4 regions of the Streptococcus sp. Marseille-Q6379 genome follow, and region 1 is predicted to be linked to each of the others. Evidence: predicted binding sites of a transcription regulator. Region 1 holds the regulator's gene; each other region holds the start of a gene.
The links. Region 1 encodes Rex, which represses fermentation and respiration genes when NADH is low (regulators of the CRP and FNR family bind a similar motif). Its sites were predicted from a motif close to TTGTGAANTANTTCACAA; they were not measured.

Region 1 (8,145 bases):
TACAAAACGCACACGCGCAAGCTCTTTTTCATACATATGAAAGGCCGATAGCAACATGCCATCACCACCAATTGAGATGACCACATCTGGATTTTTCTTGGTCAAATAAAAATCAGGATCATCTCGAAAGGCATTAAAAAGTTTCGAGGCAACACGCCTACTTTGGGGTTTGCCATTGGCAATAATAGCTACCTTCATCTCATCCGAAGAGGTCTTCATCTGTGTCATCACTATTTCCTACACTATCCTTCAAAGTTCTATTAATTGGATCAAAGAGCAACTGGGCTTCTCTAATATCATCACGTATCTTCCGCATTTCTTCGTCAAGCTCATAAGCCATACGAGCCGTAGTTTCCAAACGAAGTTTAATCTCCTCAGGAAAATTCCCCTGATACTTGTAATTAAGGGAATGTTCAATGGTGGCCCAAAAGTTCATGGCCAAAGTCCTAATCTGAATCTCTGCAAGAATTTCCTTACGACCATCTATGGTATCAACGGGATAAGAGATGATAACATGATAAGAGCGATAACCCGAATTTTTACGGTTTCTGATATAGTCTCGCTCTGAAACAATAGTCATATCACTACGATGACGAAGCAAAGCCAAAACCTCATCCACATCATCGACAAATTGGACCATGACTCGGAGACCAGCGATATCCTGCATATCTTGAGCCAAATTTTCAATCGAAAGGCCACGAAGGGCGATTTTCTCCTCAATGGAAGCCACTGACTTCACACGTCCCGTCACAAATTCAATAGGCGAGTGACGATTTTGCTTACGAAATTGTTTACGAATGCCTCGGAGCTTGATTTTGAGCTCACCTACGGCCTGAATATAGGGGTCTAGAAATTCTTCCCAATCCATGGTCAAGATAGGACTCCTCCTTGTCAAAAGCTTTAGTTTTTTATAAAATAAATACAATCTGTTATATTATACCACATTTGAAAGCACAAGGGAGGACACACATGAACCATTTAGAGATAGAGTACAAGACTCTACTCACCAAAGACGAGTACAATCGTTTAGCGATGCTTTTCTCCCATGTGACACCTGTTACGCAAACAAACTACTACATCGACACTCCTCAGAGTGACATGAGAAATAAAAAGTTGTCTTTGCGTATTAGGACACTTCCCAGTCATGGTGAGCTGACCTTGAAAATCCCTGAAAAAGTCGGGAACATGGAGTACAACGTTACCATGGATTGTGCGGATGCTAAGGCTTTGACTAAGTCGCTGGACTTTCCTGATTGTCAAATCAAATCCATTCTTTTAGAACGTGGGGTTAAACTAGAGGACCTAACCATCCTCGGACATTTGACCACAACTCGTCGCGAGTACCAGACCAACATCGGCCTCATGGCTCTTGATGTCAATGTCTATGCTGACAAGAAAGACTACGAGCTTGAACTAGAAGTTTCGGATGCTGAGAAAGGTAAAGACGACTTTGATGCCTTTCTTAAAGAAAATAACATTGACTTTAAGTATGCCAAGAGTAAGGTTGCACGCTTTGTAGCTACCCTCAAACGAGACAAAGACTAAAATTTAGACAAAGACTAAAATTTAGACAAGGAGTTGGCTCCTTGTTTTTTTATTTTAAACACATGCAGCTTCAAATACCACAAGTATTTAGAACTTCAGAGGATAATAGATTTCTCTAAAAACGCATACAAAGGCGTTTTATCTAACAAAGGTTCGGTATTTTTCACTAATATCATACTTTGATGGCTGAAATTTCTGCTTCTTTTTGCTAAAATAGAACTATCTGTAGTTTTATTACAATAGCCCTAACTAGGCTTAGCATCTTATTTTTTAAAAGGAGTCACCATCGTCATGGTACATCAAAAAGCAAACCCACAATTGAAATTGTTCTCGCTCAGCTCAAACCCAGAAATTGCTGAAAAAATTGCTGAGGCTACTGGATTGCCACTTGGTAAAGTATCTTCACGTCAATTTTCTGACGGTGAAATCATGATCAACATTGAAGAGTCTGTTCGTGGGGACGATATCTATATCATCCAATCTACTAGCAACCCTGTTAACGACCACCTTTGGGAATTGCTCATCATGATTGATGCCTGCAAACGTGCCAGTGCTAACTCTGTCAACGTTGTTATGCCTTACTTTGGTTATGCACGTCAAGACCGTATCGCTGCGTCACGTGAACCAATCACTGCTAAATTGATTGCCAATATGCTAGTTAAAGCTGGTGTCAATCGTCTCTTGACGCTTGACCTTCACGCTGTCCAAGTTCAAGGATTCTTCGATATCCCAGTAGATAACCTCTTCACAATGCCTTTGTTTGCTGAATACTACAACAAAAAAGGATTCACAGGAAGTGATGTTGTCGTTGTTAGCCCTAAAAACTCGGGTGTTAAACGTGCTCGTAGCTTGGCGGACTACCTTGATGCACCAATCGCTATCATTGACTACGCTCAAGATGATTCAGAACGTGAAGAAGGCTACATCATCGGTGAGGTTGAAGGAAAAACAGCAATCTTGGTTGATGATATCCTTAACACTGGTAAAACGTTTGCTGAAGCTGCTAAAATCCTTGAACGTGGTGGCGTTAAAGACATCTATGCAGTAGCTAGTCACGGTCTCTTTGCAGGAGGTGCTGCTGAAGTCCTCAACGCTGCCCCAATTAAAGAAATCTTGGTGACAGATTCAGTTGCAACTAAAGAAAAAGTTCCTACAAACGTTAAATACATTTCAGCAAGTAAGCTAATCGCTAACGCTACTACTCGTATTTTCGAACGTCAACCACTTAGCCCACTCTTTGCTTACACTGCAAACGAGGACTAAGCTATGGTTTATTTGGACAATGCAGCAACAACTCCTTTAAATACTGCTGCTATTTCAGCTATGACACATGTCATGACTGAAACCTTTGGGAATCCATCCAGCCTCCATGTTTACGGTCGACAGGCTTCTAAGGAACTTCGTGAAGCCCGTGAAGAAATGGCCAAACACTTTGAAGTCCCTGCTCGTAAGCTTATTTTCACTTCTGGAGGGACTGAAGGAAACAATACAGCTATCAAAGGTTACGCCCTAGCCAATCAATCTAAAGGTAAGCACCTGATTACAACTGCTATTGAACACCACTCTGTCCTTCACACTATGGCCTACTTGGAAGAGCGTTTTGGTTTTGAAGTAACCTATATTCAACCAGAAAATCAAGTCATTACTGCCCAACAAATCGCTGATGCCTTACGTGACGATACCATTCTGGTTTCTGTTATGTATGCCAATAATGAGACTGGCCAATTACTTCCTATTAAGGAAATTGGTGACTTGCTTGCCAATCACCAAGCTGCCTTCCACGTCGATGCCGTTCAGGTAGCAGGAAAGCTTCCTATTCACCCAGAGGAACTTGGAGCCGATTTTCTCTCTATTAGTGCCCATAAATTCCACGGACCTAAAGGTGTCGGCTTGCTCTATCATAACGATTTGCATTTTGACAACCTACTCCACGGTGGTGAGCAAGAAGAAAAACGCCGTGCCAGCACTGAAAATCTGGTCGGTATTGCAGGTATGACCGCTGCTTACAAGCATGCTAGTGACCACTACCAAGACAATTACCAACATGTTGAAACGATTCGTCAGTCCTTTCTAGATTCCCTTACCATTCCTTATGAAATTAATGGCGGAGGATCTAGCCTACCTCACGTTATCAATATTAGCTTTACTGGTAAGGAAAATGGGCCTCTCTTAACCTTGTTAGACCTAGCAGGCTTTGCTGTCTCAACAGGTTCTGCTTGTACTGCTGGAACTGTTGACCCTAGCCATGTCATCCAGGCCCTCTATGGCAAGGATTCTGACAAGCTAAAAACAGCCATTCGCATTAGTTTATCAGAGGAAAATACCGCTGAAGAACTCCAGGCCCTAGCAGAAAAACTTAATCAAATCATAGGAGACTAACATGGCATTTGAAAAAAGCATTCATTTGACTGACTGTAAGTACCGTTACACCATCAGTCCTAATGTCAAAAAATTCACTCTACGTGATACGACTTTTGTGCAAAATAAAATCGGAAACTACGAGTTGCACCGCCTTCTCGAAAAAGTGCCTAACTCAGGCGAAGGTTTCCCACTCAAAATCACTATTAACAAAGACTTGACCGGCTTCAAATTGTCTATCACAGACAAATCTGGCCTTCGTAACGTTAATATCTTTAAAAATGAAGATCACCACATCTTGCAAGAAAAATTCTACTTCTTGATGCAGAGTTTGGTTGATCGTAACGTTTTCGAGCAAGAAGAAGTCTAAGTTTTTTCTTACTACATAGAAATAGCCTATCCATGTGATAGGTTTTTTATATCGCCTCATCTACACTATTTTGTTGCAATCTTCACAAACTTTTCTTAAAATATAGGAGAATCATACTAATTAAAGAAAGGAAAGCGATCAATGACATTTGAGAAAAACATCCCAAACGCCACTGCCAAACGTCTCTCTCTCTACTATCGTATTTTCAAACGATTCCATCGTGAAAATATCGATAAAGCAAGCTCTAAACAAATTGCTGAAGCGATTGGGATTGACCCTGCTACTGTTCGTCGTGACTTCTCCTATTTTGGTGAGCTAGGTCGCCGTGGTTTTGGTTATGACGTAAACAAGCTGATGACATTTTTCGCTGAACTCCTAAATGACAATGCGACTACCAAGGTACTCCTCGTAGGTGTTGGGAATGTTGGGCGTGCCCTCCTCCACTACCGTTTTCAAGAGCGTAACCGCATGCAGCTGGTCATGGCTTTTGATACAGACGATAACGAATTGGTTGGAACTCAAACCGAGGACAAGATTCCTATCTATGGGATTTCCCAAATTAAGGACAAGATTGCCCAAGAAGATATCAAAACAGCCATCCTGACAGTGCCATCAGTTAAGGCCCAGGAGGTGGCTGATCTTTTGGTTGATGCCGGAATTGAAGGCATTCTCTGTTTCTCTCCGGTCAACCTCAATCTTCCACGCCATGTGGTAGTCCAATACGTAGACTTGACTAGCGAACTACAAACCCTACTCTATTTCATGAAAGAAGAAGAAAAATCAAGGAGAAACAATGACTAAACCAATTATCGGAATCACTGCCAATGTAAGGCCTAATCCAGCCCATGAAGACATCAACTGGTCCTATGCCCCATCTGGCTTTGTAGAAGGAGTTCAAAGAGCCGGTGGCCTAGCAATCCTACTACCAGTATCCGATCCTTCGGAAGCCAAGAACTACATCTCCATGATTGATAAGCTTATCCTGATCGGTGGGCAAAACGTTGACCCTAAATTCTACAACGAAGAGAACCATGCCAGTGAAGATGACTTCTTCCTCGAACGGGATATCTTTGAAATGGCACTCATCGAGGAAGCCACTAAGCAGAAGAAACCCATCTTTTCAATCTGTCGTGGAACCCAACTCATGAACGTCGCACTAGGTGGTAGCCTCCATCAAGATATTGAGCATCACTGGCAGGACAAGCCGTCTGATTACCTCTACCATGAGATGATTGTTGATGAGAACAGTAAGTTGGCAGAAATCTACGGACGTGAAACCTCTATCAACTCCTTCCACCATCAAAGTATCAAACACTTGGCCTCTGACCTTCGTGTCATTGCGCGTGACCCTGAGGACAACACCGTCGAAGCCGTTGAGTCAAATAGTCCAGACCTTCGTTTCCTTGGTGTACAGTGGCACCCAGAGCTTCTCCTAGACAAACGCGAAGAAGACCTCAAACTCTTTGAATACGTCGTTAACGAACTTTAAAAGCAACTGAGACTGTACTCAGTTGCTTTTCTCTTGTCTTTATCACATAGGTTCAACCTAAAGATCAAAATCCTCCCTCTCCTCACGAAAGGAATAATAGGTTGATTTTCCAACAATCAGATGATCAAGCAGACAAATCCCTAAGTCATCACAGGCCCGCTTAATCTTTTGAGTAAAATCGATATCATTTCGACTTGGATAGGCCTCACCTGACGGATGATTGTGAACCACAATCAAAGACGTTGCCATCAGATGACAGGCATAATGTAAAATCTCACGTGGCTCAGCAATCGAACGACGGACCCCACCAATAAAGACCGTCTTTTGCTGAATAATACGGTTCTGCGTATCCAAATAGATAGCCACCAGATGCTCCTGAGGCTTGTCCCCAATATCCAACATCATACGACGAGCCACCTGCTGACTGGACATAATCTGCTCAGAACGAGACAACTCAGCCTTCTCAATCCGCTTAGCCAACTCCACCATAGCCTTGAGCTCAATAGACTTCACACGTCCAATACCAGGAATCTCCTGAAGCTCATTCAAGGACAAACGAGACAAATCCGCCAAACTCGTCATCCCTTTCAAAATACGATTAGCCATAGATAAGACCGACTCAGACTTGGTCCCCGTCCGCAGCACTATCGCCAACAGCTCTTGGTCAGACAACACTTCTGCTCCTTTCTGCAAGAGACGCTCACGAGGCAAAAGCCCCGACTCCTCAGCTACAATACTATACATAAGAAAAAAACCTCCTACTTACTTATTCGTAAGTGGGAGGGGGAAGTTAATTCAAATATTCAAAGATTCTATTATTATCATTATCCTGATAAATCTCTGTAAATGACGAACCAAATTCTTTATTTAAGTCTCTAGTTGTCAAAATATATTTTACATTTAAGTCTTTTAACTCATTTATATTTAAGTTAATATTTACATTATCGGGAACTGGTGTAGTCATAGATGTGTTCTCGTTCGTTAATGAATATTTTAAGTGTGCATATCTATTCCATACATCTTCATATTGATTTTGCTTATCAATTTTAGACATAAGTTGTCTATCGGGATAAAATCTAACACCATCTATACTTTTAGCACCAAACATTTGAACAAAGTGATAGAGATTTGTAGAATCAGACATCCAAATCGCATTAGGATTTCTTCCTACAATGCTTTCAACTTCATGAGATAGTAATTTATTTTCAATAGCACCTATGCCATGTGTGAGTGGATTAACAGTCAATCCACTCACAGTTATAATGACTAACATAATAGGATAGAATACACCTTTTTTTCTATAAAGAATACAAATAAAAGCAATTAACATAATCACAATTAAAATAACGGATGTAAACCTTCCTAAATAATTCTTATAGATATCATCTGTTAGTCCTCTGTATAAGTAGAGTATCGTGACAATGAATAAAGATGGTAAAATTTTAGTTAACTTTACTCTCTCTAATTTATCCCAGATAAAAGATATAAACCATATCGAAGCAAAAACTGCAATTACTGACATCGATTGCCACGACCTAGAAAATGGTACATAGCTAAACAATGTTAATTTAGATAGTACGGTTGGTATACCAACTATACTATAAAGCATCAGCATTAGTGAATAAACTACTAAGACAATCCCAAAGATGTTTTTATTGATATCTTTCCTTTTAATAACAAAAGGCAAGATTATCAGTATGTAAAGTAAGAAATTAAATGAACTTGATAGTTCAACTTGGTTACTTACTTGAGGAGCCTTAAATGGCAGAACGATATTAAATAAGAAATCACTTAAATTTTTCCAAGTATATTCCCCACCAACAGAAATTCTTTTTCCCGGATATACAGTATGAAGAGTTGCTGATATTGCATCCCAACTCTGATAAATGGTCAATGCATCTATCGTAAGCGAAACAAATAAAGTTAATGTAATCACAATCACATCAAATAGTGTAACCTTTTTATTTCTTAATGCCTTGAAAAACTGTATTACTGTAAATAATAGAATAATATAAGCAAATGGGACTTGGAATGCTGGATATATAATTAATGGGAACCCAATAAGAGCAATTATCAAGTTTATTGCCATTAATATTTTGAACACTTTCTTTTCAGAGTTAAAATAATGATATATAGACACCATTATCAATAATGAAAAGAATACCACATCGCCAAGATGTTGCATGAACCACCATTGTACTGTTGGTGTGAAAGTTATCCAAAAACTTGATACAGCTGATAATAGCTTACGCCTAGAGGTTAAAATCATAGCAAATTCATAAGCTAATAGTAGCATTGCTATAATTTTAAAACTCCAATACCAAGATAACCCTCTAGAGGCTCCTAAGAAAAGAAATCCCCAGTTAAATGGTTTCCCTATCGT
Region 2 (8,145 bases), 360 kb from region 1:
CTTGTTATCTTATGTCGTCAGCCTGACGGTCCTCTCGGCAATCAGTAGCCTACTTATTTTGTCTTTGTTCAGCTTGTCTTATCGTTTTGGCGTTGTGATTCCAGCAAATCAGGTAGAAAGTGATTTGTCTGCTGTCAGGAATGATATTGAAACTTCTAAGGTCTTTAATCCAGATGTCTTGCCCGATGGTACTCGCTATGTCTTTTTGACTAGAGATTTTAAGCTTAAGAAGTCTAACATGCCAGTTAACTTGCAAGAAGAATCCTTACTAAATTACCAATTCAAGAATGCTCACGGTGGGATATACGGCTATTTTCAGTCTTTTGAACGGTCAGATGGTATAGTCATTGTCAACTATCAATTATCACCTAGGTATCATAATGCGTGGATGAATCAGCATTTTCCCAATGCTGATCTATTGATGATTGGCTCAATGTTTGCATTCATTCTCCTAATATTTATTATTTTAACTTTTTACTATGCAAATAAATTAAGCCAGCAGCTTAAACCTATATTAAAAGTTACTGAAAAAATTTCCCAACAAGATTTGGATTTTAAAACCTCTCAGTCTACAATTAAGGAATTCAATCAGGTTTTAAGTGGCTTGGATCACATGAGGGTTGCGCTCCGTGAATCTTTGATGGAAAATTGGAAGGCAGAGCAAGATAAGCAAAATCAGATTTCTGCCCTAACACATGACTTAAAGACACCACTGACAGTTGCTCGTGGGAATGCAGACCTCTTAGCCATGACGCCCTTGGATGCGGAACAGATGGACTTATTAGAGCATTTTCAAAAGGGGATTACACAGGTTGATGCTTATGTTAAAGAGTTGTCCGAACTCAACAAAACGAGTTTGACGAAAACCTTGACACTTGAAGACATTTCGGTTAGGGAATTTGTTGAAGACATTTACGATCAAACCTTGTCACTAGGTCAAATCAAACAAATCAATGTAGCATTTGACAAGAAAGAAATTGAGAAAGAAATCATAGGCCATTGGGACAGGTCCTTGTTGAATCGAGCTTTTATGAATATCGTTTCGAATGCCGTAGAGCATACACCCAGTGGCAGTCAGTTGCTCCTGACCGCTAGGGTAGAAGAAGATGAATTCAAATTTATCTGCCTTGATTCTGGTCCTGGATTTTCCCTTGAATCTCTCGAAAAGGCTACTCAGCTCTTTTATCAAGAGGATAAAAGCAGACAGAGTCGCAATCATAGTGGTCTTGGTCTGACTATTGCCAATGATATTATTCGCTTACACCATGGTAGTCTTGCTCTTTCGAATGACGATAGCACGGGTGGTGCTAAAGTGACGATCATTTTACCCCTTTAAATACAGATGACTCCTAGTCGCCAGATGAGGAGTTTTTTGCTATACTACTAAGAGTAAAAATGAAGAAAGATTTGTGGGGGCAGGATTTCATCTTGTTCTCGAAGAGGTATTAGTGTCATGTCTCAATCAAAAGCAGATTATATTAACGTGATTGGAGCTGGTTTGGCCGGCTCTGAAGCAGCTTATCAGATTGCTAAACGTGGTATTCCGGTAAAACTATATGAAATGCGTGGGGTCAAAGCAACACCTCAGCATAAGACAACAAACTTTGCAGAATTGGTTTGTTCTAACTCTTTCCGTGGCGATAGCTTGACAAATGCTGTAGGGCTTCTTAAAGAAGAAATGCGTCGCTTGGACTCTATCATTATGCGTAATGGAGAAGCTCACCGTGTGCCAGCTGGTGGTGCCATGGCGGTTGACCGTGAAGGTTATGCAGAAGCAGTGACAGCTGAAATTGAGAACAATCCATTAATTGAAGTCATCCGAGAAGAAATCACAGAAATTCCTGATGATGCCATTACAGTTATTGCTTCAGGTCCTTTGACTTCTGATGCTTTAGCTGAAAAAATTCACAAGCTAAACGGTGGAGATGGGTTCTATTTCTATGATGCCGCTGCACCGATTGTTGATAAAGCGACTATCGACATGAACAAAGTCTACCTTAAGTCACGCTATGACAAGGGTGAAGCAGCTTACCTAAACTGTCCAATGACCAAGGAAGAGTTCATGGCCTTCCACGAGGCCTTGACAACAGCTGAAGAAGCTCCTTTGAATTCTTTTGAAAAAGAAAAGTATTTCGAGGGCTGTATGCCTATCGAAGTTATGGCTAAACGTGGTATCAAGACAATGCTCTATGGTCCTATGAAACCAGTTGGTTTGGAGTATCCTGAGGATTATAAGGGTCCACGTGATGGTGACTTCAAGACACCTTATGCGGTTGTTCAGCTTCGTCAGGACAATGCGGCTGGTAGCCTCTATAATATTGTTGGTTTCCAAACCCACCTCAAATGGGGAGAGCAAAAGCGTGTCTTCCAAATGATTCCAGGTCTTGAAAATGCAGAATTTGTACGTTACGGGGTAATGCACCGCAACTCTTACATGGATTCACCAAACTTGCTCAAACAGACTTTCCAGTCAAAATCAAACCCTAACTTGTTCTTTGCAGGACAAATGACTGGTGTAGAAGGTTATGTTGAATCAGCTGCCTCAGGTTTGGTTGCCGGCATCAATGCTGCCCGTCTCTTTAAGGGTGAAGATGAGGTTATCTTCCCTCACACAACAGCTATCGGGAGTCTTCCATATTATGTGACTCACGCTGAAAGTAAACATTTTCAACCAATGAATGTTAACTTTGGTATTATCAAAGAGTTGGAAGGGCCACGTATTCGTGACAAGAAAGAGCGCTATGAAAAAATTGCTGAGCGAGCTCTTAAAGATTTACAACCTTTTATTCAAGCTTAGACAACATTAAAATCCCTTACCGAATACGGCAAGGGATTTTATGATTTAAAAGTATTCAATTAGCCAAAGAATTTCTTAGCGATTTCTTGACCTTGTTTGATTTTAGCCCATTGTTGAGGTGTTGCCAACTCATTACCTGAGTCACATGAGGCGAAACCACATTGGTGAGAGAGGAAGAGACGTTCTTTTGGAAGGATTTGACTCGCTTTTTCAAGCAAATCAAGGACACGTTCTTCGTCATCAAGGTCAGTAGTTTTAGAAGACAAAAGTCCTAGTACAACTTCAGCTTTGTTGTCTTTAAGGGTTTCGAGAGCTTTGATATCACCAGCGGTGTCGCTATCCCACTCAAGGAAGAAACGGTCATAGTGTTGCTCTGCCAAGAACTTCTTAGCGATGGCTTCGTAAGTTCCTTCGGCAGCAGAACGGCTTTCATAGTTACCACGACAGTTGTGCGTCCAAACCGTTAAACCAAGTTCGTGAGCATAGTCTACAACCTCGTTATTGATAGCTACAAACTCATCAGCCAATTCTGCTAAATCAGAATTACCTTCCGCAAAGAAACTTGCAGGGTTTGATGGGTCAAAAAGTTCCCAGAGACAGTCATCAAATTGAACAATTTTTCCACCGACAGCCTTGTATTCTTCCAAGAATTCTTTATAGGCATTAATCAAACCATTTTTGAGGTCTTCATTTGTTTCATAGACTTGTCCAGGACCAGCCAAACGGTCAAAGATAGCAAGTTCAGTGTAGGCATGAGCAGGTCCCCAGATAGTTTGTTTGATATCTTCATCACCAGCTTCAGCCTTAACCAATTTGTAAATATCTAGGTAGTGGTGGTTTTTACCTGAGAGAGGCTCAGTGATACGAATACCGATATCTTTACGTGTTTCATATTGACCACCATCATGGTCTTTAAAAGTGTAACCATGCTCAGCAATGTAGCGTTCAATACCTTTGAGTCCCCAGACAAAGTCCAAGTGCCACATAGAACGTCCAAACTCCCCATCAGTAAGGATGTCAATTCCGTTAGCTTTTTGGTCAGACACAATTTGCTTAATATCTGCAGTTTCAGTTTCTTGATAACCAGGAAGGGCATCATAGAAAGGATACTGGATGTCGTCACGATGCTCGATTTCGTCCTTGTATTTACGGAGATCCGTAGGACGAAGAAGGGAACCGACTAATTGGAATTTAGATTTTGTCATTGTATTTACCTCAAAATGTGTATTTAAATCTATAGTACTTCTTATTTGAACTAATGAAAAATAGTTAATTTCTGGCTGTGGATATAGTTTTAGACTATATAAGGTTTAGGTCTGCAAAATGATATTTCCTATGGTAAAATGGAAAGAAAACGATGAAGGTTGGAAACATGCAAAAAACATTCTTTATTATTAAACCAGATGCTGTAAAACGACACTTGATGGGACAAGTGATTGATCGAATTGAGCGACGTGGCTTCATTATTGAGCGTATGGAGATGCTGATGCTTGACGAAGAACGTCTTAAAGAACATTATGCCCAATTGGTTGATAAACCATTTTTCCCTAGTATTTCTGAATTCATGATGAGTGGCCCAGCAGTTATTGGTATTATGTCTGGCCCAGGTGTTATCAAGTCATGGCGTGATATGATGGGAGCAACCAATCCTGGGGATGCTACTCCAGGAACGATTCGTGGAGACTTTGCAACTGCACCAGATGGGGATATGGTTCCGAATATCGTTCATGGTTCTGACTCAGAAGAATCTGCGGCTCGAGAAATTCAGATTTGGTTTGGTGAGTAAGATGGATTTAGTACAGATTCAATATGATTTAGCTAAGGGTGGACTGTTAATTGATGTCAGAAGTCCAGAAGAGTATTCAGAAGGTCATGTTAAGAATGCCCTCTTGATTCCTCATACACAATTTTTTTCTGCTGAGATTCCAGCTGAAAAAGACGCTTCAATTTACCTCTATTGTAAAATGGGGCCTCGTGCAGAATTTGCTGCAGGCGTACTGAAAGAACGAGGCTATACTAAGGTTTCCAACTTAGGTGGCTTGGACGATATGGAAGCACTAGGGTTTACGTTTGAAAAATAATAGAAAATAGACCACCTGCGGTGGTCTTATTTGTTTTCAGAAAAGTATGACAATTACTTGACAACGTTTTCACAAAGTAGTAAAATTCTCATTGAGTTAAGACAAAGCCTATGAAAATGACTTTGCCAGAACTTGATTAACTTAGCGTATTCCAATTGAGATAGGGCTTTTAATTAAGCTTGTAACTACAATTGGTAGAGGAGGATTTCGTATGTCAAAAGTTGCTATTGTTACAGGTGCAGGTCAAGGTATTGGTTTTGCGATTGCAAAACGTTTGGTTGAAGATGGTTTTAAAGTTGGGGTATTAGACTACAACGCTGAAACTGCAGAAAAAGCGGTTGCTGAATTGTCAGCAGACAAAGCATTTGCGGTTGTAGCTGATGTGTCTAAACAAGCTGAGGTGGCAGCAGCTTTCCAAAAAGTAGTTGATCACTTTGGTGATTTGAATGTTGTTGTTAATAATGCCGGTGTGGCACCAACAACACCACTTGATACTATTACTGAAGAACAGTTCCAACGTACATTTAACATCAATGTCGGTGGTGTTATCTGGGGTGCTCAAGCTGCACAAGCACAATTTAAAGCACTTGGTCATGGTGGTAAAATCATCAATGCGACTTCACAAGCAGGTGTCGTAGGTAACCCTAACTTGACTGTATATGGTGGTACTAAATTCGCAGTGCGTGGTATCACTCAAACTTTGGCGCGTGACTTGGCTGATTCAGGTATCACTGTCAATGCGTATGCACCAGGTATCGTTAAGACTCCAATGATGTTTGACATTGCTCATGAAGTTGGTAAGAACGCTGGTAAAGATGATGAATGGGGTATGCAAACTTTTGCTAAAGACATTACTCTCAAACGTTTGTCAGAACCTGAAGATGTGGCAGCAGCAGTTAGCTTCTTAGCTGGACCTGACTCAAACTACATCACAGGTCAAACCATCATCGTGGATGGTGGGATGCAATTCCATTAATATTAAAAAGGAGAGCGGAAGACTCTCTTTTTTTACTTGATAAAACATAATATTTCTGATAATATAATCTTAATTAATTATGCTTTAAAAGGAGCCTTTCTATGTCAGATATTTTACACTATATTATAGAGCACCCATTTTTTAGTCTCATTTTATTGGGAATTGTTGTACTAGCCTTCGGTTTAGCTCCATTTTCAAGTAGTTCTACAGAAAACAAGCGCTCTGCAATCATTAATAAGCACTACAACGATACTTTTAAGAAATAAGAAGGATTAAATGCGCTCAGAAAGCAGATATTAGAGATAGGCAAAAGCCTGTCTTTTTTGTATAATAGAAGGTAACGATTAGTTTTTTTATAATCACAAGTAAGAACTAGGAAAGATAAAAATGCCAAATATTGAAGAATTAAAACAACGACAGGAGAAGATTCGTAACTTCTCTATTATTGCCCATATTGACCACGGTAAATCAACCCTTGCTGATCGTATTTTGGAAAAGACTGAGACAGTATCAAGTCGTGAGATGCAGGCGCAACTCCTTGATAGTATGGACCTCGAGCGTGAACGTGGTATCACTATCAAACTAAATGCTATTGAGCTTAACTATACAGCTAAAGATGGCGAAACATATATTTTCCACCTTATCGACACACCAGGACACGTGGACTTTACTTATGAAGTGTCACGTTCTCTTGCTGCCTGTGAGGGTGCAATCTTGGTGGTGGATGCTGCTCAAGGAATTGAAGCGCAAACACTTGCCAATGTTTACTTGGCCCTAGATAATGACTTGGAAATCTTACCAGTTATCAATAAAATCGACCTTCCAGCTGCAGATCCTGAACGTGTGCGTACAGAGGTTGAAGATGTAATCGGACTAGATGCTTCTGAAGCCGTGCTTGCATCAGCTAAAGCTGGTATCGGTATCGAGGAGATTCTCGAACAAATCGTTGAGAAAATTCCTGCACCTCAAGGTGAAGTCGAAGCGCCTCTCCAAGCCCTTATCTTTGACTCTGTTTATGATGCCTACCGTGGGGTTATCCTCCAAGTGCGTGTAGTTAACGGAATGGTTAAACCAGGCGATAAGATTCAAATGATGTCTAATGGCAAGACCTTCGATGTTACTGAGGTTGGTATCTTCACGCCTAAAGCTGTTGGCCGTGACTACCTTGCGACAGGTGATGTTGGTTATATCGCGGCCTCAATCAAGACTGTTGCGGATACCCGTGTCGGTGATACAGTAACACTTGCGGATAATCCAGCAGCAGAGCCACTCCATGGCTATAAGCAAATGAATCCAATGGTCTTCGCCGGTCTTTATCCAATTGAGTCTAATAAATACAATGACTTGCGTGAAGCTCTTGAAAAGCTCCAGTTGAACGATGCCAGTCTTCAGTTTGAGCCTGAAACGTCTCAAGCCCTTGGTTTTGGTTTCCGTTGTGGTTTCTTGGGTCTTCTTCACATGGATGTTATCCAAGAGCGTTTGGAACGTGAGTTTAACATTGATCTCATCATGACAGCACCATCGGTAGTTTACCATGTTAATACGACTGACGGTGAGATGCTTGAAGTGTCTAACCCATCTGAATTCCCAGATCCTACACGTATTGATGCCATCGAAGAGCCTTATGTTAAAGCTCAAATCATGGTTCCTCAAGAATACGTTGGTGCTGTTATGGAGTTGGCACAACGTAAACGTGGTGATTTTGAAACCATGGAATATATCGATGATAATCGTGTGAACGTTATTTATCAGATTCCACTTGCTGAAATTGTCTTTGATTTCTTTGATAAATTGAAATCATCTACACGTGGTTATGCAAGCTTTGACTATGAATTGTCAGAATACCGTCGCTCACAATTGGTGAAAATGGATATTCTCCTTAATGGTGACAAGGTCGATGCCCTTAGCTTCATCGTTCATAAGGAATTTGCCTACGAGCGTGGAAAACTTATCGTTGACAAGCTTAAGAAAATCATTCCACGTCAACAATTCGAAGTGCCTATCCAAGCGGCTATCGGTCAAAAAATTGTTGCCCGTACAGATATCAAGGCCCTTCGTAAAAACGTCTTGGCTAAGTGTTACGGTGGTGACGTTTCACGTAAACGTAAACTCCTCGAAAAACAAAAAGCCGGTAAAAAACGTATGAAAGCTATCGGTTCGGTTGAAGTCCCACAAGAAGCCTTCTTGTCAGTACTTTCAATGGACGAAGATGAGAAATAAAAGTAATAGTCAGAATGTGATGTTCTGGCTATTTTTGTAAAACAGTTATGATAAAGAAGATTTTAAGATTT
Region 3 (8,145 bases), on a different contig from region 1:
TATCCTATATTTGCGACAAAAGAAGAAGCTTAAGCAGTTGACCTACTGCTTAAGCTTTTTTACTTAGTAATGATTTTTCAACAGTAATGTGTTGGATACCAGCCTCTTCAAAGATTTTACCGACTTCCTGATAGCCATTATTGAGGTAGAACTTAAGTGCCCCGAGTTGAGCATGGAGAGAAATAGTCTGGAAGCCTTGCTCTTGTGCAAAATCTTCAGCTTCTTTTAGGAGAATGCTCCCCAGACCTTGACCTTGGTAGGCATCGAGCACCGCCATACGTTGGAGGGTAAGCTGAGTCAAATCTTTATTAGGCAGTAGGCGTACGGTTGCTGCAGCCTTGTCTTTATCATCGTATAAAACAAAGTGAATACAGTAGGCTTCATTTGCGTCAATCTCGATGGAGTGAGGAACTCCTTGGCCCTTAACGAAAACGGTGTTTCGAATAGCCACAGCATCTAGATAAGTCTCTGAAAGTGTATCTCTTGTATGTTTGATAATCATAGGACCAGTGTAACAAAGTCTATAGCTAATCGTCAACGAAAAAAAGCTCGATGAGAGGAGTAGTCATCAAGCTCTTTATCTTGTTTTATTCTTTTATCTTTCGACCGTTTGTATCTTGGATAGGACGGTTATTTTCAAATCCAAGGGTTTGAGTGAATTTCTCCACTTGTTCCTTGCTGACAGTTTCTTGATTCTTGAAGACAATCCAGTTAACACCTTCAGTACATGGAGGTGTTGTTAGGGAACCTTCAAAGTTGTAGTAGTCCTTGTCTTCAGGATAGAAATCATCAAGTGAGATGGCCTGAGAAAGCTCAGTTTCAGTATTGGCCGCCTGAGGCATTTTGTCCCAGATTTGTTTTAAGGCTTGATTTTCATCGCCATAATTATAGAGAACTGAGATAACTGTGATTTTCCCATTATCTGTCTTATATACGAAGTGCCCCTCTAGGGGATAAGTCTGACCATCAATTTCATTCTCAGCTGGTGCGTGAAAATGGAACTGTTGCAACTTGTAAACTTCGTTACCAATCGTTAGGGTATTCTTTGGATTTTTAAAGCTGACTTCAATAGTATGCCCGTTATTTTCAACTTGAGCTTCTGATTCTTGATTATTAAGGATTAGTTCAGGAAGATCAACGTCCTCAGCTCCGGTGATATTGATCGGAGATTGTTCTTTACCATTTTTGCTGAGTTCATAATCTTTCGAAAGGTCACCCCAATGGTCTGGACCAGTAGAGCCAGTATAACCCCATTGAACGTCCTTGGACTTTGAGTTTTTGGTTTTTGTCTCGGATTGGCAGGCTACGAGTAGGACTGTACTTGCTACGAGAGCTACTAATCCAATTAGCTTAAAACTTTTCTTATTCATTTATCCTCCTTATACTCTTTGGTCATATAACAATGGTAGCTTACGTGTTATTATCAACTATCCATCTGATGTAATTGAGTATCGTTTCTCTAAGGTGCTTCTGAGAGTGAAGTGTTTGGAGAAACCAAACGGAAACGCTTTTATTTTATAGCTAATCTGAGAAAAAGTCAAATGTAAATTATAGTAGATTTAGAAAAATGTAATGAAAACAAGTGTTTTAAAAAAGAAAAGAACTCGCAATTGCGAGCTCTTTATTCGTTTTTATCCCAAAGCGTCGTCCATTGAAAGAACTTCGTGGAAGACACGTTGTGTCAATTCAGTTTTTTGTTCTGGAGTGAGGTATTTAGTGTTTACACAGTATCCAGAGATACGTACGATAACATCTTCACCGCTCATGATCTTTTCATAAACGTCTGACAAGTCCATTACGTTCAAGTTAACGTGTTGTCCACCATTTTCGAAGTATCCGTCGAGGATAGTTACGAGGTTATCAACTTGTTCGTCGTGAGTCTTACCAAGGGCACGAGGTGATACTTGAGTAGTAAGTGAGATACCGTCAGCTGCATAACCGAAGTCAAGGCTTGCAAGTGAGTTCAAGTTTTGCAACCATCCACCTTTAGCTTTGTTAGATGGGTTAGCACCTGGTGAGAAGAATTCCAATTTAGACAAGTTCACTGAACCATCTTCGTTGAGGTATACCCCTTTGTGAACTGGAGAGTTACCAGTTTGTTTAGAGTAAGCAACGTTAGAAGTGATTGTAAGAAGTGAAACTGTAGCTTCTGCATCTTTGTAGAGTTTGTGGCTACGAAGACGAGTAGTGTAAGCTTCAATCAACCATTCTGCCAATTCGTTTGAACGTGGGTCATCTTCACCCCAACGTGGGTATTCACCGATTGTTTCGTAGTCGTAGATGTAGCCATCTTCGTCACGGATTGGTTTAACTGTAGCGTATTTGATTGCTGCCAATGTATCAACAGTATTTGCGAAACCACAGATACCGAATCCCATGTTAGCACGTTGTTTAGTTGGCAAGAAGGCCATTTGAACAGCTTCGTAGTTGTACTTATCAGTCATGTAGTGGATGATGTTAAGGGCATCTACGTAAGTGTCAGTCAACCAATCAAGAGATTTTTCGAAGTTAGCTTTAACAGTGTCAAAGTCAAGAACTTCATCACGGATTGGATCGATGTCAAATACTTTGTAGTCTTTATGAACATCGTCGTAACCACCGTTCAAACCAGTAAGAAGGGCTTTAAGTACGTTAACACGAGCACCGAAGTATTGGATGTTGTGGCGTTGTTCTTCGTTTTCTGGGTCAAGTGGTGATACACAACATGAGATACAGCTCATTTCACCGTATCCGTCTTTAGCCATAGTAGTCACACCTTCGTATTGGATAGAAGAGTGCTTGTGGCTCATGTGCATACAGTAGCGACGGAATGAGTAAGGCAATTTGTCAGTCCAAAGAACTGTCAAGTTTGGTTCTGGAGAGTTACCGATGTTGTCAAGAGTGTTCAAGAAACGGTAGTCCATCTTAGTAACACGGTGACGTCCGTCAGCACCCATACCAGCCATTGAAGTTGTGATGAATGTTGGGTCACCTGAGTACAATTGGTCGTAAGCTTTTGTACGAGCAAACTTAACTGTACGAAGTTTCATAACGAAATCATCAACGAATTCTTGGATTTCTGATTCAGTGTAAGTACCACGAGCAAGGTCACGTTCTGCGTATACGTCAAGGACGATTGGCACACGACCAAGTGAAGTAGCGGCACCGTTGATGACACGACATACTGCCATGAAGGCGATGTTTGTCCATTGGATAGCTTCTTTAGTATCGAAGGCAGGACGACGAACATCTACACCGTAAAGGTCACCAAGGCGAACGACATCTTGAAGTGCTTGGTATTGAAGGTTAACTTCTTCACGAAGACGGATAGTTTCTTCGTCGATTTCTTTAATAGCATTCCAGTCGTTAACTTTTTCTTGCATCAAGTAGTCAGCACCGTAAAGGGCAAGACGAGCGTAAACCCCGATGATACGTCCACGTGAGTAAGCATCTGGAAGACCAGTAACTGTGTGAGCGTGACGTGCACGACGGATGTTTGAAGTGTAAGCACGGAAGATACCATCGTTAACTGTAGTCACGTATTTTGTGAAAATTTCGTGTACAGCTGGGTCTGGTTCATAACCGTGTTCTTTCAAAGCAGTTTCCGCCATACGGATACCACCTTTAGGCATGAAGTTCAATTTGAAGAGTTCATCATTTTGGATACCATAGATAAGTTCATCTTCTTTTGAAATGTACCCTGCGTCAATGTCAGCAATTGAAGTTGGACGAGTATCCATTGGGAAACGTCCTTCAGCTTCATAGCCTGCTTTAGTTTCATCTACGATTTTTTTAATTTTTAGAGAGCGTTCAGTTGGTCCTGCAAGGAAGCTTTCGTCACCATCATAAGGTGTGTAGTTTGCTTGAACGAAACGTGAAACGCTAGCTTTTTCTTTCCAGTCAGTACCTTTAAAGCCTTCCCACGCTTTTTCAAAAACATCTGTGTTAGTTTTAACCGTTGCCATAGTTTGGATCTCCTATAATTCTAGTAACAAAATCATCTGTTACATTCTCTAGAAGTATTCTATCACACAGTAAACGCTTACACAACTTTAAAACTCCATTTTTAGAGACATTCTTTTATAATACAGTTTTGAAAACGACAAATCTGTATTATAAATTTCTGTTTTTTGATAGATTTTGGTATCATAAGGGGAGAATGCTTTGTAGTTCCAAAGTTTTATGTGAAAAGCTTTACAATGAGATAAATCTGAGAAAGGAGGCAGGGAGCCATGTTAGAGTTTCCTCTAATAAATGATACCAGTCGGAAAATCATCCATATTGACATGGACGCCTTTTTTGCTCAGGTCGAGATGAGGGATGACCCCAGTCTTAAGGACAAGCCGGTTATTATCGGTCATGATCCTAGAAAAACAGGGGGACGTGGTGTGGTATCAACTTGTAATTATGAGGCTAGAAAATATGGTGTCCATTCAGCCATGTCTTCTAAGGAAGCCTATGAACGTTGTCCTAATGCTGTCTTTATCTCAGGAAATTATAGCCATTACCGAGAGGTAGGGATGCAAATTCGTGAGATTTTTAAACGCTATACTGACTTGGTTGAGCCTATGTCTATCGATGAAGCCTATCTTGATGTGACGATAAATAAACTTGGTGTCAAATCGGCGGTTAAGGTAGCCAAGCTTATCCAGTATGATATCTGGCAGGAACTTCACCTGACTTGTTCAGCGGGCGTTTCCTATAATAAATTTATCGCCAAACTAGCCTCTGATTTTCAAAAGCCTGCTGGTTTGACGGTGGTACTTCCAGAGGAGGCTCAGGAATTTTTGGAAAAGCTCCCTATTGAAAAGTTTCATGGGGTAGGTAAAAAGTCAGTTGAACGTCTTCATGACATGGACATCTACACCGGTGCCGATCTTCTGAAGGTTCCTGAGATGGCTCTGATTGATCGTTTTGGACGTTTTGGATTTGATCTCTTTCGAAAGGCTAGGGGAATTTCCAATAGTCCTGTTAGGCCCAATCGTGTCCGTAAATCTATCGGAAGTGAGCGAACCTACGGCAAGCTTCTTTATAATGAAGATGACATCAAGGCTGAGTTGACTAAGAATGCTAGGCGAGTAGCTGAAAGTGCTCAGAAAACTAAAAAAGTCGGTCGAATTATTGTCATCAAAGTCCGTTATTCGGATTTCTCAACCTTAACCAAGCGTATGACCTTGGACAAATCGACCCAGGATTTCGACACCATCGAAAGGATTGCTCATACCATTTTTGATCAACTGGAGGAAAATAGCAGTGGTGTTCGTCTCTTAGGTGTTACTCTGACAGGTTTGGAAGACCAAGAGGGCAGGCAGTTAGATTTGGATGATTTGGAGTCATGATATAAAAACAATATAATAGGTAGAGTTTTGCTTCATACCCTGAAAAGTGACCTTGAAGAATCATCAGACCTATGCTATCTTAAATAGTAACCAATAGAAATGAGGGAATAAAAGTAATGAAAAAAGTTTTTACTTATCTGGGCTTGATTTTAGCAACCTGCTTGGTTCTTGTAGCCTGTGCTTCCAATAAACCAGCTGAGAAGAAAAAGGCGACACCAACTCCGACAGAACGTGCCAAGGCTGATGCGACAGTTTTAATTGATACCATGCTTGGAAAATCTAGTAACGGTTTTTCAAAACTCTACGGTGAAAATTACGAAACCTGGACTGAAACGAATGTCTTTGAAAAACAGGTTGCAGACACTATTGAAGAGAAGGGGTATACACCGGAAGAAAAGTATACGTTTAAATACATTGAAGGCTATGATGCCAAGACTCCAACTCAAGTACTTTCTAAGTTCCTTAAGGTCCGTCGTAATATGATTGGTAAGATTCAGGACTATAAGCTGAAGGATGTCAAAGTTAAGGGAAATGATGCGACAGTTACCTTTACTTCACGTTCTGTTAGTGCCTATGGAGCTGCAGCTGCTGTTCGTACTCTCCTTATGAGTCTCTATGACAACGACATTGACAAGTTGAAACAATGGAATCAAGCTGATAACAATGATGTGGAAAAGGGGAAGGCCAAAGATCTCACAACGAAATTCCTTTATGGTGAAAACTTTAACGGTGATTTGACGCAATTTAAGGACATTGATAAAGAAATGTCCTACACACCTTTGACAGGTGCTGATAATCTGGAAAAGACCTTCAAGCTTACTAAAGATGATGGTGGAAACTGGACTATTTCTGTAGAAGATTATAAAGAGCTTGCCGAAGCCTTGGTCGACCATGACGAATCAGGAAGCAGAGCCGTTTACGCCGAACGTATCCATAAGAATTTGTCAGACTATCAACCTGAAGATAGTAGCGACTCAAGCAGTAAGTCATCAGGTAAGGATAAGTAGTGTTTTAGTGGATTTGATGTTAAACATGTATGGAAAGCTGTTTTGGACGAAAAGAGTTGTCACTGGTGTGGCAACTCTTTTCTATCTTGTTATTTCTACCCATTCCTCCTATAACCTTTATCTATCACCACTTAGGATTTTATTATTAGACGAGTTGGGATGAAGATGGTAAACTGTTATCACTAACTATTAATGAAAGTATCGAGGAATATAGATATGAAAAAATGGCTTGCAGGTTTAGGGATTCTTGGCTTGTCAGTTTTGACTTTGGCTGCTTGTGGAAACAAGAGTGACGGTAAGTCATCTGGTGAGAAGCAGATGATTACTGTTGCGACAGACTCTGATACGGCGCCTTTCACTTTCAAAAAAGGTGACGACTTCAAGGGTTATGATATTGATTTGGTCAAGGCTATTTTCAAGGATTCGGACAAATATGAGGTCAAGTTTGTAACGACACCTTTTGATTCCATCTTGACAGGGGTGGATTCTGGACGTTATCAGATTGCGGCTAACGACTTCAACTACAATGAAGAACGTGCTCAGAAATATGGTTTCTCAGATCCGATTTCACGTTCTAACTATGCCATCACTAGTGCTGAGGGGACCAAGTACACTAGCTTAGATGATTTGTCTGGTAAGACGACAGAGGTGCTTCCTGGCTCTAACTATGCTCAGTTGCTTGAAAATTGGAACCACGCTAATGCGGACAAGACACCAATTACAATTAACTATGCATCTAGCTCAACTGGTCTTTCAACACGTGTTCAACACATTCAAGAAGGAAAAATTGATTTTATCCTTTATGATGCCATTTCCTCTGAGTACATTGTCAAAGATCAAGGCTATAAGTTGGCAGTAAACAAGATTAAAGACGATATCGGTATGAAGACTGATGGTCTTGAATATCTTCTTTTCTCAAATGATAAGCAAGGTAAGGAACTCAAGACTTTTGTCAATAAACGTATCAAAGAGCTTAAGAAGGATGGAACCCTTGCCAAACTCAGCAAGGAATACTTCGGTGGCGATTACGTCAGTGATTTGAAATAAGACTGTTAAAAGTTGAGACTGCTGTCTCAGCTTTTTGACGTTAATAAAGCTGAATTATCAGTGATATGATTTCCTTATCACTTTGATAAGAAAAGACTATTTCACAGACTTTCTGAGTCGTGCTAAAATGAATATTATAAAATTTATGATAAGATATTTGAACGGTTAGCTCTAGGCTAACCGACTTTTTTAGAAAGAAAGGGCGACATTGTGAAAAAGAGTATAGAAGCATTTAATCGGTTACCTTGGTACCTCCAAGTTGTCGTTGGCTTAATTGGTTTGAGAGTAGTTGTTGCTCTGGCTAATCTCTTATCATGGTTAGTGGAGATCCTTTGGGGCTATGTTTTGCAACTGGTTACGGTTGTCTTCAAATGGATTGCATCTTGGATGCCAGCTGGTAAGCTCTTCTCATGGAAGGCTGTCTTTGATGCGGTTCCTCAGATTGTAGAACGCTTGCCTTTAACCTTGGGATTGACTATTGCAGGGGCCTTCTTCGGTCTGATTTTGGCCCTTGTCTTTGCGGTTGTTAAAATCAATCGAGTACGTATCCTTTATCCGATTCAAGCCGTTTTTGTGAGTTTCTTGCGCGGGACACCAATTCTTGTCCAACTCATGTTGACTTACTATGGTATTCCACTCTTCCTTCGTTACTTGAATGGTGAGTTTGGTTTGGACTGGAACATTAATGAGATTCCACCAGCTATCTTCGCTATTACAGCCTTTGCCTTTAATGAAGCAGCTTACATGAGTGAGACCATCCGTGCAGCGATTCA
Region 4 (8,145 bases), on a different contig from region 1:
AAATCATCCTTAATATTAAAGGACTTGCTGTAAAATCTTACGTCGAAGACGAAAAGACAATTGAACTTGATGTCCAAGGTCCAGCTGAAGTTACTGCTGGAGACATCTTGACTGATAGCGACATTGAAATTGTTAACCCTGATCATTATCTTTTCACTATCGCTGACGGCGCTTCTTTGAAAGCGACTATGACAGTAGCTACAAACCGTGGTTATGTTCCAGCAGATGAAAACAAGAAAGACGATGCACCAGTGGGAACATTGGCTGTAGATTCAATCTACACACCAGTGAAAAAAGTCAATTATCAAGTTGAACCTGCCCGTGTAGGTAGCAATGATGGTTTTGATAAATTGACAATCGAAATCATGACAAACGGAACAATCATCCCTGAAGATGCCCTCGGTCTCTCGGCTCGCGTTTTGATTGAACACTTGAACTTGTTTACTGACCTTACTGATGTTGCTAAAGCTACTGATGTAATGAAAGAAACTGAAAAAGTGAACGATGAAAAGGTGCTTGACCGTACCATCGAAGAACTTGATTTGTCTGTACGCTCATATAACTGTTTGAAACGTGCCGGTATTAATACCGTTCATGATTTGACAGAAAAAACTGAGCCTGAAATGATGAAAGTCCGTAACCTAGGTCGTAAATCTCTTGAAGAAGTCAAAGTTAAGTTGGCTGATCTTGGACTTGGACTCAAAAACGATAAATAATAATATAGGAGGATAACATGGCTTACCGTAAACTTGGACGCACAAGCTCACAACGTAAAGCGGTTCTTCGTGATTTGACTACAGATCTTATCATTAACGAAGCAATCGTTACAACTGAAGCACGTGCTAAAGAAATCCGTAAAACAGTTGAAAAAATGATTACTCTTGGTAAACGTGGTGATTTGCACGCACGTCGTCAAGCAGCTGCATTTGTACGTAACGAAATTGCATCTGAAAGCTATGATGAAGCAACTGATAAATATACATCAACAACTGCTCTTCAAAAACTTTTCTCAGAAATCGCACCTCGTTATGCTGAACGTAACGGTGGATACACTCGTATCCTTAAAACAGAACCACGTCGTGGCGATGCTGCCCCAATGGCAATCATCGAACTTGTTTAATTTTTATCAATTTTGTTGAGTGTTATGATGATGGAATAGCTTAGCTTTTCTTAGTCTAGCTCTGGTCTACCGCTGGGCATACGCCTAGCGGGAACACTCATCATAAAAATGGGAATAAATAAGCATGTAACGCTTGTTTACGAAAGGTAATACGGTTATTTTTCGTAAGCAGGCGTTTTTTTGTCTATAAATCGTCTGAATATTTTGATATAATGGAATAAGCTTATTTTAAAAAGGGGGACATTATTTTGACAACAGCCAAGGAACTGCTTAAGCAAAGGTACTATGAGCCAATTAAGGAGCAACCCGAATTATTTGTGGGGATTGAGTTGGAATACCCAGTTGTTAATTTGAGTGGTAATGCTACAGATGTCTCTCTTACAAAACAGTTACTAGTCTATCTTTTGGATAATTTTGATTTTCAAGCTGATAAGTATGATTCTTATAATAATCCTATTCAGCTTATCGATAAAGTTTCTGGAGACATGATTCTTTTTGAAGTTTCGTACAATACGATCGAGTTTGCTTTTGCAAAGGCTGAGAGAATTTCTGAGGTTGAGGAACGTCTGGATACTTACCTCAGTATAATCCAATCCTATCTTCAGAATCATAATCATGAGTTGCAAGGTTGGGGAGTGAATCCAAACTGGGCAAAAAATGACAACAGACCTGTTAAATCTCCTCGTTATGAAATGCTTATGGATTTTCTCGAGCTATCTAAAGCAAAGAACGATCCTTTCTTTCATGATTATCCAGAATATGCTTCTTTCATCTGTGGGAGTCAGGTACAATTAGATGTTTCAAAAACATCCTATTTAAGAGTCTTAAATGCTTTTAACCAAATAGAGGGACCCAAGGCAGTATTATTGGCAAACTCTGAGTTTTGGGGTTCTGATTGGGATTTAGCGCTTTCCCGTGATGTTTTCTGGGAGAATTCCATGCATGGTGTGTTTGAGGAAAATGCAGGAGTATTTCCTAAGGTATTTAAGAATGAAGATGACTATTTTTCTTACTTGTCTGAGACAGCCCTTTTTACTGCTAAGCGTGGTGACGAAACTTACTATTTTGAACCAATACGCGCTAAAGACTATCTGAGTACGCCATCTATCAAAGCACACTCTATTCGTGGCGAAGTAGTCACTATTGAACCAAGTGAGGAAGATTTTAAGACTCACCGTTCTTATCAATTTCAAGACTTAACGACTAGGGGAACCGTTGAGTTTCGCAGTGTTTGTACCCAACCTTTCTCATCAACCTTTGCGCCAGCAGCCTTTCACCTTGGTCTTTTAGTCAATTTGGTAAATCTAGAAAATATTTTAAATGACTCACCTTTTTTTGAAGCACTTGACTATGATTACCCTAGAATTCGTCGTTTATTTTCGAAAAAAGATATTTCTGCTACAGACCTCAAAATGATTTTACCTTTGACAGAATCGTTATTGTCTTGTGCTGAGGATGGCTTAAAATTGCGTGGTTTTGGAGAAGAAGTTTACTTAGCTCCCCTTAGAGAGAAATTAGATAGGCTGAATAAGAGTTTAGCTTAACCTTTGACAAGAGATATGATAGATAGTTTTTGCTAAAAAATTTAAAAAAAGTCAAAAAAGTATTGACGTCAGCAAACAATAAATGGTATTATATAATAGTTGTTTCGAAAGAGACAAGAGAAAGTTATTAAAAAACTTTCAAAAAAGTATTGACACGAGTTGTCAATCTTGATATAATAACTAATGTTGTTAGCGGAAATGGCGGAATTGGCAGACGCGCAGGACTAAGGATCCTGTGACCGCTTTAGGTCGTGAGGGTTCAAGTCCCTCTTTCCGCAGAGTAACCAGTCACATGACTGGTTTTTTTGTATTAAAAAATCAAAACGCTTACAAATTGTAGAAAAGCTAGTTTTTTGAGTTCAATTGTGATAGAATAAACTTGTAAACGGGTTCAAACCCAAAAAAATATAGGAGGCCTTTATAATGGCAATCGTTTCAGCAGAAAAATTTGTCCAAGCAGCTCGTGATAATGGTTACGCAGTTGGTGGATTTAACACAAACAACCTTGAGTGGACTCAAGCTATCTTGCGTGCAGCAGAAGCTAAACAAGCTCCAGTACTTATCCAAACTTCTATGGGTGCAGCTAAGTACATGGGTGGTTACAAATTGTGTAAAGTCCTTATCGAAGAATTGGTTGAATCAATGGGTATCACTGTACCAGTTGCTATTCACCTTGACCACGGTCACTACAATGACGCTTTGGAATGTATCCGTGTAGGTTACACTTCAGTTATGTTTGACGGTTCACACCTTCCAGTTGAAGAAAACCTTGAAAAAGCAGCTAAAGTTGTTGAATTTGCACACGCTAACGGTGTATCAGTTGAAGCTGAAGTTGGTACAATCGGTGGTGAAGAAGATGGTATCATCGGTGATGGTGAATTGGCACCAATCGAAGATGCTAAAGCTATGGTTGCAACTGGTATCGACTTCCTTGCAGCAGGTATCGGTAACATCCACGGTCCTTACCCAGAAAACTGGAGCGGACTTCACCTTGACCACTTGCAAAAATTGACAGAAGCTGTTCCTAACTTCCCAATCGTATTGCACGGTGGATCAGGTATTCCTGATGATCAAATCCAAGAAGCTATCAAACTTGGTGTTGCTAAAGTTAACGTTAACACTGAATGTCAAATCGCATTTGCTAACGCAACACGTAAATTTGTTGCTGAATACGAAGCAAATGAAGCAGAATACGACAAGAAGAAACTCTTCGACCCACGTAAATTCTTGAAACCAGGTTTCGAAGCTATTACAGAAGCTGTTGAAGAACGTATCGACGTATTCGGTTCAGCAAACAAAGCTTAATTAGACTATATAAGCTTGAAAATAAAGGGTTTGTCCAATATGGACAAGCCTTTTTCTTATGTTTTGCCACAAATTTGCCACACTTTCTAAATCTCAGTTCCTTTTGATTATAGATGTAGTGCAAACAAAGCGCAATTAGGCTATTAAAACAAGGTCCTTTCTGGGTCTTGTTTTTTTGTACCCAAATAAATAGTTAGTATCTGCGAATCAATCTGTGATTGAGAGGAAACAAATTTTAAAGATTGGATATGGCTTTGGTTGATAGATTCTATTTCCTAACTTTTTAAGATATGCTATAATATGAATATGTTTGATAATTATATTGTACCTGTATTTTTTGGTGGTGGAGCTCTTGCTCTACTAGGTTTAGTGTTATTTGGTTGGGCCTTGCCTTCATTTTTGAAGGGTAAGTGGTCTTATTTGATTTCTTTGCTAGGTTTAGGTTTGGTTGCTTTTGCCTATTTTGATGCGGCGATTGTTATCACTTATAAAATCTGGCTTGGATTGCTAGGTGTCATCATGATTGGTTGGGGACTTCCTTTCAACAATCGCAAGGGACGCCGTGCGATGACTATTTTCTGGGCTGTCATGGCAATCGTTGTGGGTATTGCTGCTATTGCATTCACTATTGCTTATGGTGTCATTAACCGCCACTAACATGAAACTGTAAAACATGCTATAATAATGGCATGTTTTATTTTATGACCCTATCATTTATTATCATGCCTGCCTTGGGCTGCTTCTTAATAGGCTTGGCTTTTGCTAAATCAGATTGTTGGGAGTTTTCTTGGATATTATCCTTAATAGGTTTAGTGGCCTTTATTTCTTCTTTTTGGCATATAGCACGCGTAGATTTATGGTTTATGCTAAGTTATAGTGTTGGTCCTTTTTTGATGGGATTTGGTTTCTCTTGGGATCTAAGTAAGAAACGCCGTAGGCAGTTATTATTATTAGGGGTATTTTTCCTTATCTTTTTTGTGATTCTGTACTATCTTATTGTGCGAATCCTGAATACAGCTGTTGTCTAAAGGAGGGCTGTTGTGATGTTGCTAGATTTAGAAGAGAAGACACGTGTGCTTGTAGAAGATATTGTTGAACGTTCCGCTATTGGGCGAGGAGCTATCTTTGTCTTGGGATTGTCTTCCAGTGAGGTCGCTGGTGGGATAATCGGAAAAGCCTCTAGCCGTGAAATTGGCCAACGAATTGTGAAAACGATTCTTGAAGTTTTGGAACCTAAAGGAATTTACTTGGCTGTTCAAGGATGCGAACATCTGAATCGTGCTTTGGTTGTTGAGCGTGAGCTCGCCATGGCTAAAGATTTGGAAATTGTTAATGTTCTTCCGACCTTGCATGCTGGGGGAAGTGGTCAGCTGGCTGCTTTCGACTATATGAAGGATCCTGTTGAGGTGGAGGAAATTGTCGCTCAGGCTGGTATCGATATTGGGGATACCTCTATTGGTATGCATGTGAAGAGGGTCCAAGTTCCTCTTCGCCCGATTGCTCCAGAATTAGGTGGTGCCCATGTGACTGCTTTGGCGAGTCGACCTAAGTTGATTGGTGGTGCTCGTGCGGAGTATCTAGCAGATCCTATCCGTAAAAACTAAAAAGTATCGGACAAGTGTTCGATACTTTTTCTGTGAGCAGAGCCCTTTCTTTCAATGACGACGCTTGGCATAATCGACAAATTTGAATTTTTCAAGTTTGTGGCGACTTTCCGTAAATTGGAACTGTTTTCCATTAGTTAAATAAACTTTAGAACGGATACAAACAACGTGCTGGTCTTTACCTAGGTCGATAAGAATCTTATCTTGATCGGTAGCATTATCAATAGTGATTTCTTTAAAGGCGTGGGAAATGCTAAGGTTGAGCTGATTCTCGATGTAGTCGTAAATAGAGTGTTCAGCAATGTTACGGTTTAGTTGAGGAACAAGGCTAGTATCTAGGTAATCAATATCTATAACAGAGGCGCAGCTATCAACGACTCTTTGACGAACAACACGCCAGACCTGTCGGCTATTAGAAAACCCAGTTCTTTCTGAGAGTTTGGAATCAACGATGATTTTATCCAGAGAAATAACGTTGGTTTGCGAATTAAGGCCTTGTTGTACTATTAGCTCCTGGTAACTAGTAAGGTCAGACACAGGAAAGTTGATTTGTTCCTGGTTAATAACCTGGGAGCCAGAGCCATGAATCTTTTTGACCAAGCCTTCTTCAACGAGTAAGGTTAATGCTTTTCGTATAGTGTCTCGACTAACCTGGTAAGATTGAACCAGTTCTTGCTCGGTCGGGAGAAAGTCTCCCACTTGATATTTTTGATCATGGATAGCTTTCTCTAAATCCTTATAAATAATCTGATATTTTTTCATTGTTCTCCTTATTTGTAGGCAAAAAAACATACAACTAATGTTTTTTTCAAAAAATATGTTTAAAAAATTCCGGAACACTTACAGACAAATTTGTAAACGTTTACAATTAGTTTATCAAGTTAATCAGATATTGTCAAAAAAGAAAAGGAGATTCAAATGGGTAAATTTGAACAAGAAGCCAAAGATTTGCTTGCTGCAATCGGTGGTAAAGAAAATGTGACTGCTGTTACTCACTGTGCGACGCGTATGAGTTTCGTTCTTGGTGATGACAAGAAGGCAGATGTGAAAACAATCGAAGCCATTCCTGCTGTTAAGGGGACTTTCACCAATGCAGGTCAATTCTAAGTTATCATTTCAACCTAAATATATGATTCCATTTGCAGCAATCATGCTTGTTGCTATCATTGTACCTATGGTCCTAACTTTCTTCTTCCGCAAGGTGGGTCTCTTTACTAAGACAGAAGATGATACAGAACTTAAGGAAGAATTTGCAGCTCAAGAAGAGGCTGAATTTGCATCACATACTGCAACTCCAACAGTTCTTGCTGAATCAGCAGAGGTTGTTAGCCCACTTGCTGGTCAAGTTAAACCACTTAGCCAAGCCACAGACCCAGTTTTCTCATCAGGTGTCATGGGACAGGGGGTAGTCATCGAACCAAGTCAAGGCGAATTGGTTTCACCAGTAAATGGTACAGTGACAGTACTCTTCCCAACTAAGCACGCCGTAGGCATCGTTTCTGAAGAAGGTGTTGAAATGCTAATGCACATTGGTATGGATACTGTTAGCCTTGACGGAAAAGGTTTTGTGGCTCATGTTGAACAAGGTGATAAAGTTGTTGTTGGTCAACAATTGATTAGTTTTGATATGGATGTTATTAAAAAGGCTGGTTTGGTCACTGAGACTCCAGTTATCATTACAAATCAAGATGATTTCCAAGCAGATGTTGAAGGGGATCTTCCACGTGATATCAAACGTGGTGATGTTCTCATGATTGCTCATCGAACAAAATAAGCTAAGGGGTGGAGACGTTACGCTTCCACCTCTTCATATAAAGAACAAAAGAGGAAAAATCACATGGCATTAGATAAAACAAAGGTTGTATACCAAATTTATCCAAAATCATATAAGGACACGACAGGAAATGGAATCGGTGATTTCAGAGGGATCATTGAAAAAATTCCTTATCTAGCAGAGTTGGGCGTGGATATGGTTTGGCTCAATCCTTTCTATCCGAGCCCACAACGTGACAATGGTTACGATATTTCAGACTATACAGCCGTTAACCCTGTCTTTGTAGACATGACTGATTTTGAAGAACTGGTCCGTGTCGGAAAAGAGCACAAGATTGATTTCATGCTAGACATGGTGCTCAACCATTGCTCAACGGAGCATGAGTGGTTCCAAAAAGCTTTGGCTGGAGACCAGTATTATCAAGATTTCTTCTTTATTCAGGACCAACCAACCGATTGGTTGTCTAAATTTGGTGGTTCTGCCTGGGCTCCTTTTGGAGATACAGGGAAATACTATCTTCACCTCTTTGATGAAACACAGGCGGACCTTAATTGGCGCAATCCCAATGTCCGTAAGGAGTTGTTCAAGGTGGTCAACTTCTGGCGTGACAAGGGAGTCAAAGGTTTCCGTTTCGATGTGATCAATTTGATTGGGAAAGATGAAGTCTTGGTAGATTGCCCTGAAAATGAAGGGAAACCAGCTTATACGGATAAACCAATTGTCCATGACTATCTTCGTATGATGAATGAAGCGACCTTTGGTTCTGATGATAGCTTTATGACAGTTGGAGAGATGTCA

Region 2: the regulator Rex is predicted to act here: its motif matches at 4,936-4,953, upstream of ACWPVZ_RS07750 ((S)-acetoin forming diacetyl reductase).
Region 3: the regulator Rex is predicted to act here: its motif matches at 4,162-4,179, upstream of pflB (formate C-acetyltransferase).
Region 4: the regulator Rex is predicted to act here: its motif matches at 3,028-3,045, upstream of ACWPVZ_RS06225 (class II fructose-bisphosphate aldolase).

The regions. Positions count from the first base shown of each region.
Region 1 covers NZ_CBCPLV010000002.1:581,752-589,896, forward strand. Annotated here, with positions in the region: gene ACWPVZ_RS09290 (NAD kinase) at 1-228, opposite strand, end outside; gene ACWPVZ_RS09295 (GTP pyrophosphokinase) at 200-874, opposite strand; gene ACWPVZ_RS09300 (CYTH domain-containing protein) at 970-1,545, shown strand; gene ACWPVZ_RS09305 (ribose-phosphate diphosphokinase) at 1,837-2,808, shown strand; gene ACWPVZ_RS09310 (cysteine desulfurase family protein) at 2,812-3,924, shown strand; gene ACWPVZ_RS09315 (DUF1831 domain-containing protein) at 3,926-4,273, shown strand; gene ACWPVZ_RS09320 (redox-sensing transcriptional repressor Rex) at 4,415-5,074, shown strand; gene ACWPVZ_RS09325 (gamma-glutamyl-gamma-aminobutyrate hydrolase family protein) at 5,067-5,762, shown strand; gene radC (RadC family protein) at 5,820-6,506, opposite strand; gene ACWPVZ_RS09335 (DUF7657 domain-containing protein) at 6,553-8,145, opposite strand, start outside.
Region 2 covers NZ_CBCPLV010000002.1:218,721-226,865, reverse strand. Annotated here, with positions in the region: gene ACWPVZ_RS07775 (sensor histidine kinase) at 1-1,336, shown strand, start outside; gene trmFO (methylenetetrahydrofolate--tRNA-(uracil(54)-C(5))-methyltransferase (FADH(2)-oxidizing) TrmFO) at 1,454-2,797, shown strand; gene ACWPVZ_RS07765 (cobalamin-independent methionine synthase II family protein) at 2,857-4,002, opposite strand; gene ndk (nucleoside-diphosphate kinase) at 4,170-4,583, shown strand; gene ACWPVZ_RS07755 (rhodanese-like domain-containing protein) at 4,585-4,878, shown strand; gene ACWPVZ_RS07750 ((S)-acetoin forming diacetyl reductase) at 5,090-5,854, shown strand; gene ACWPVZ_RS07745 (hypothetical protein) at 5,956-6,120, shown strand; gene lepA (translation elongation factor 4) at 6,242-8,074, shown strand.
Region 3 covers NZ_CBCPLV010000001.1:992,010-1,000,154, reverse strand. Annotated here, with positions in the region: gene ACWPVZ_RS04990 (hypothetical protein) at 1-33, shown strand, start outside; gene ACWPVZ_RS04985 (GNAT family N-acetyltransferase) at 50-502, opposite strand; gene ACWPVZ_RS04980 (carbonic anhydrase) at 588-1,370, opposite strand; gene pflB (formate C-acetyltransferase) at 1,632-3,944, opposite strand; gene dinB (DNA polymerase IV) at 4,212-5,318, shown strand; gene ACWPVZ_RS04965 (peptidase) at 5,435-6,325, shown strand; gene ACWPVZ_RS04960 (transporter substrate-binding domain-containing protein) at 6,542-7,372, shown strand; gene ACWPVZ_RS04955 (amino acid ABC transporter permease) at 7,760-8,145, shown strand, end outside.
Region 4 covers NZ_CBCPLV010000001.1:1,235,787-1,243,931, reverse strand. Annotated here, with positions in the region: gene ACWPVZ_RS06245 (DNA-directed RNA polymerase subunit alpha) at 1-716, shown strand, start outside; gene rplQ (50S ribosomal protein L17) at 734-1,120, shown strand; gene ACWPVZ_RS06235 (gamma-glutamylcysteine synthetase) at 1,369-2,664, shown strand; tRNA gene ACWPVZ_RS06230 (tRNA-Leu) at 2,857-2,942, shown strand; gene ACWPVZ_RS06225 (class II fructose-bisphosphate aldolase) at 3,088-3,969, shown strand; gene ACWPVZ_RS06220 (hypothetical protein) at 4,270-4,626, shown strand; gene ACWPVZ_RS06215 (hypothetical protein) at 4,659-4,997, shown strand; gene ACWPVZ_RS06210 (TIGR01440 family protein) at 5,013-5,573, shown strand; gene treR (trehalose operon repressor) at 5,625-6,335, opposite strand; gene ACWPVZ_RS06200 (PTS transporter subunit EIIB) at 6,492-6,680, shown strand; partial or broken gene ACWPVZ_RS06195 (glucose PTS transporter subunit IIA) at 6,682-7,347, shown strand; gene treC (alpha,alpha-phosphotrehalase) at 7,411-8,145, shown strand, end outside.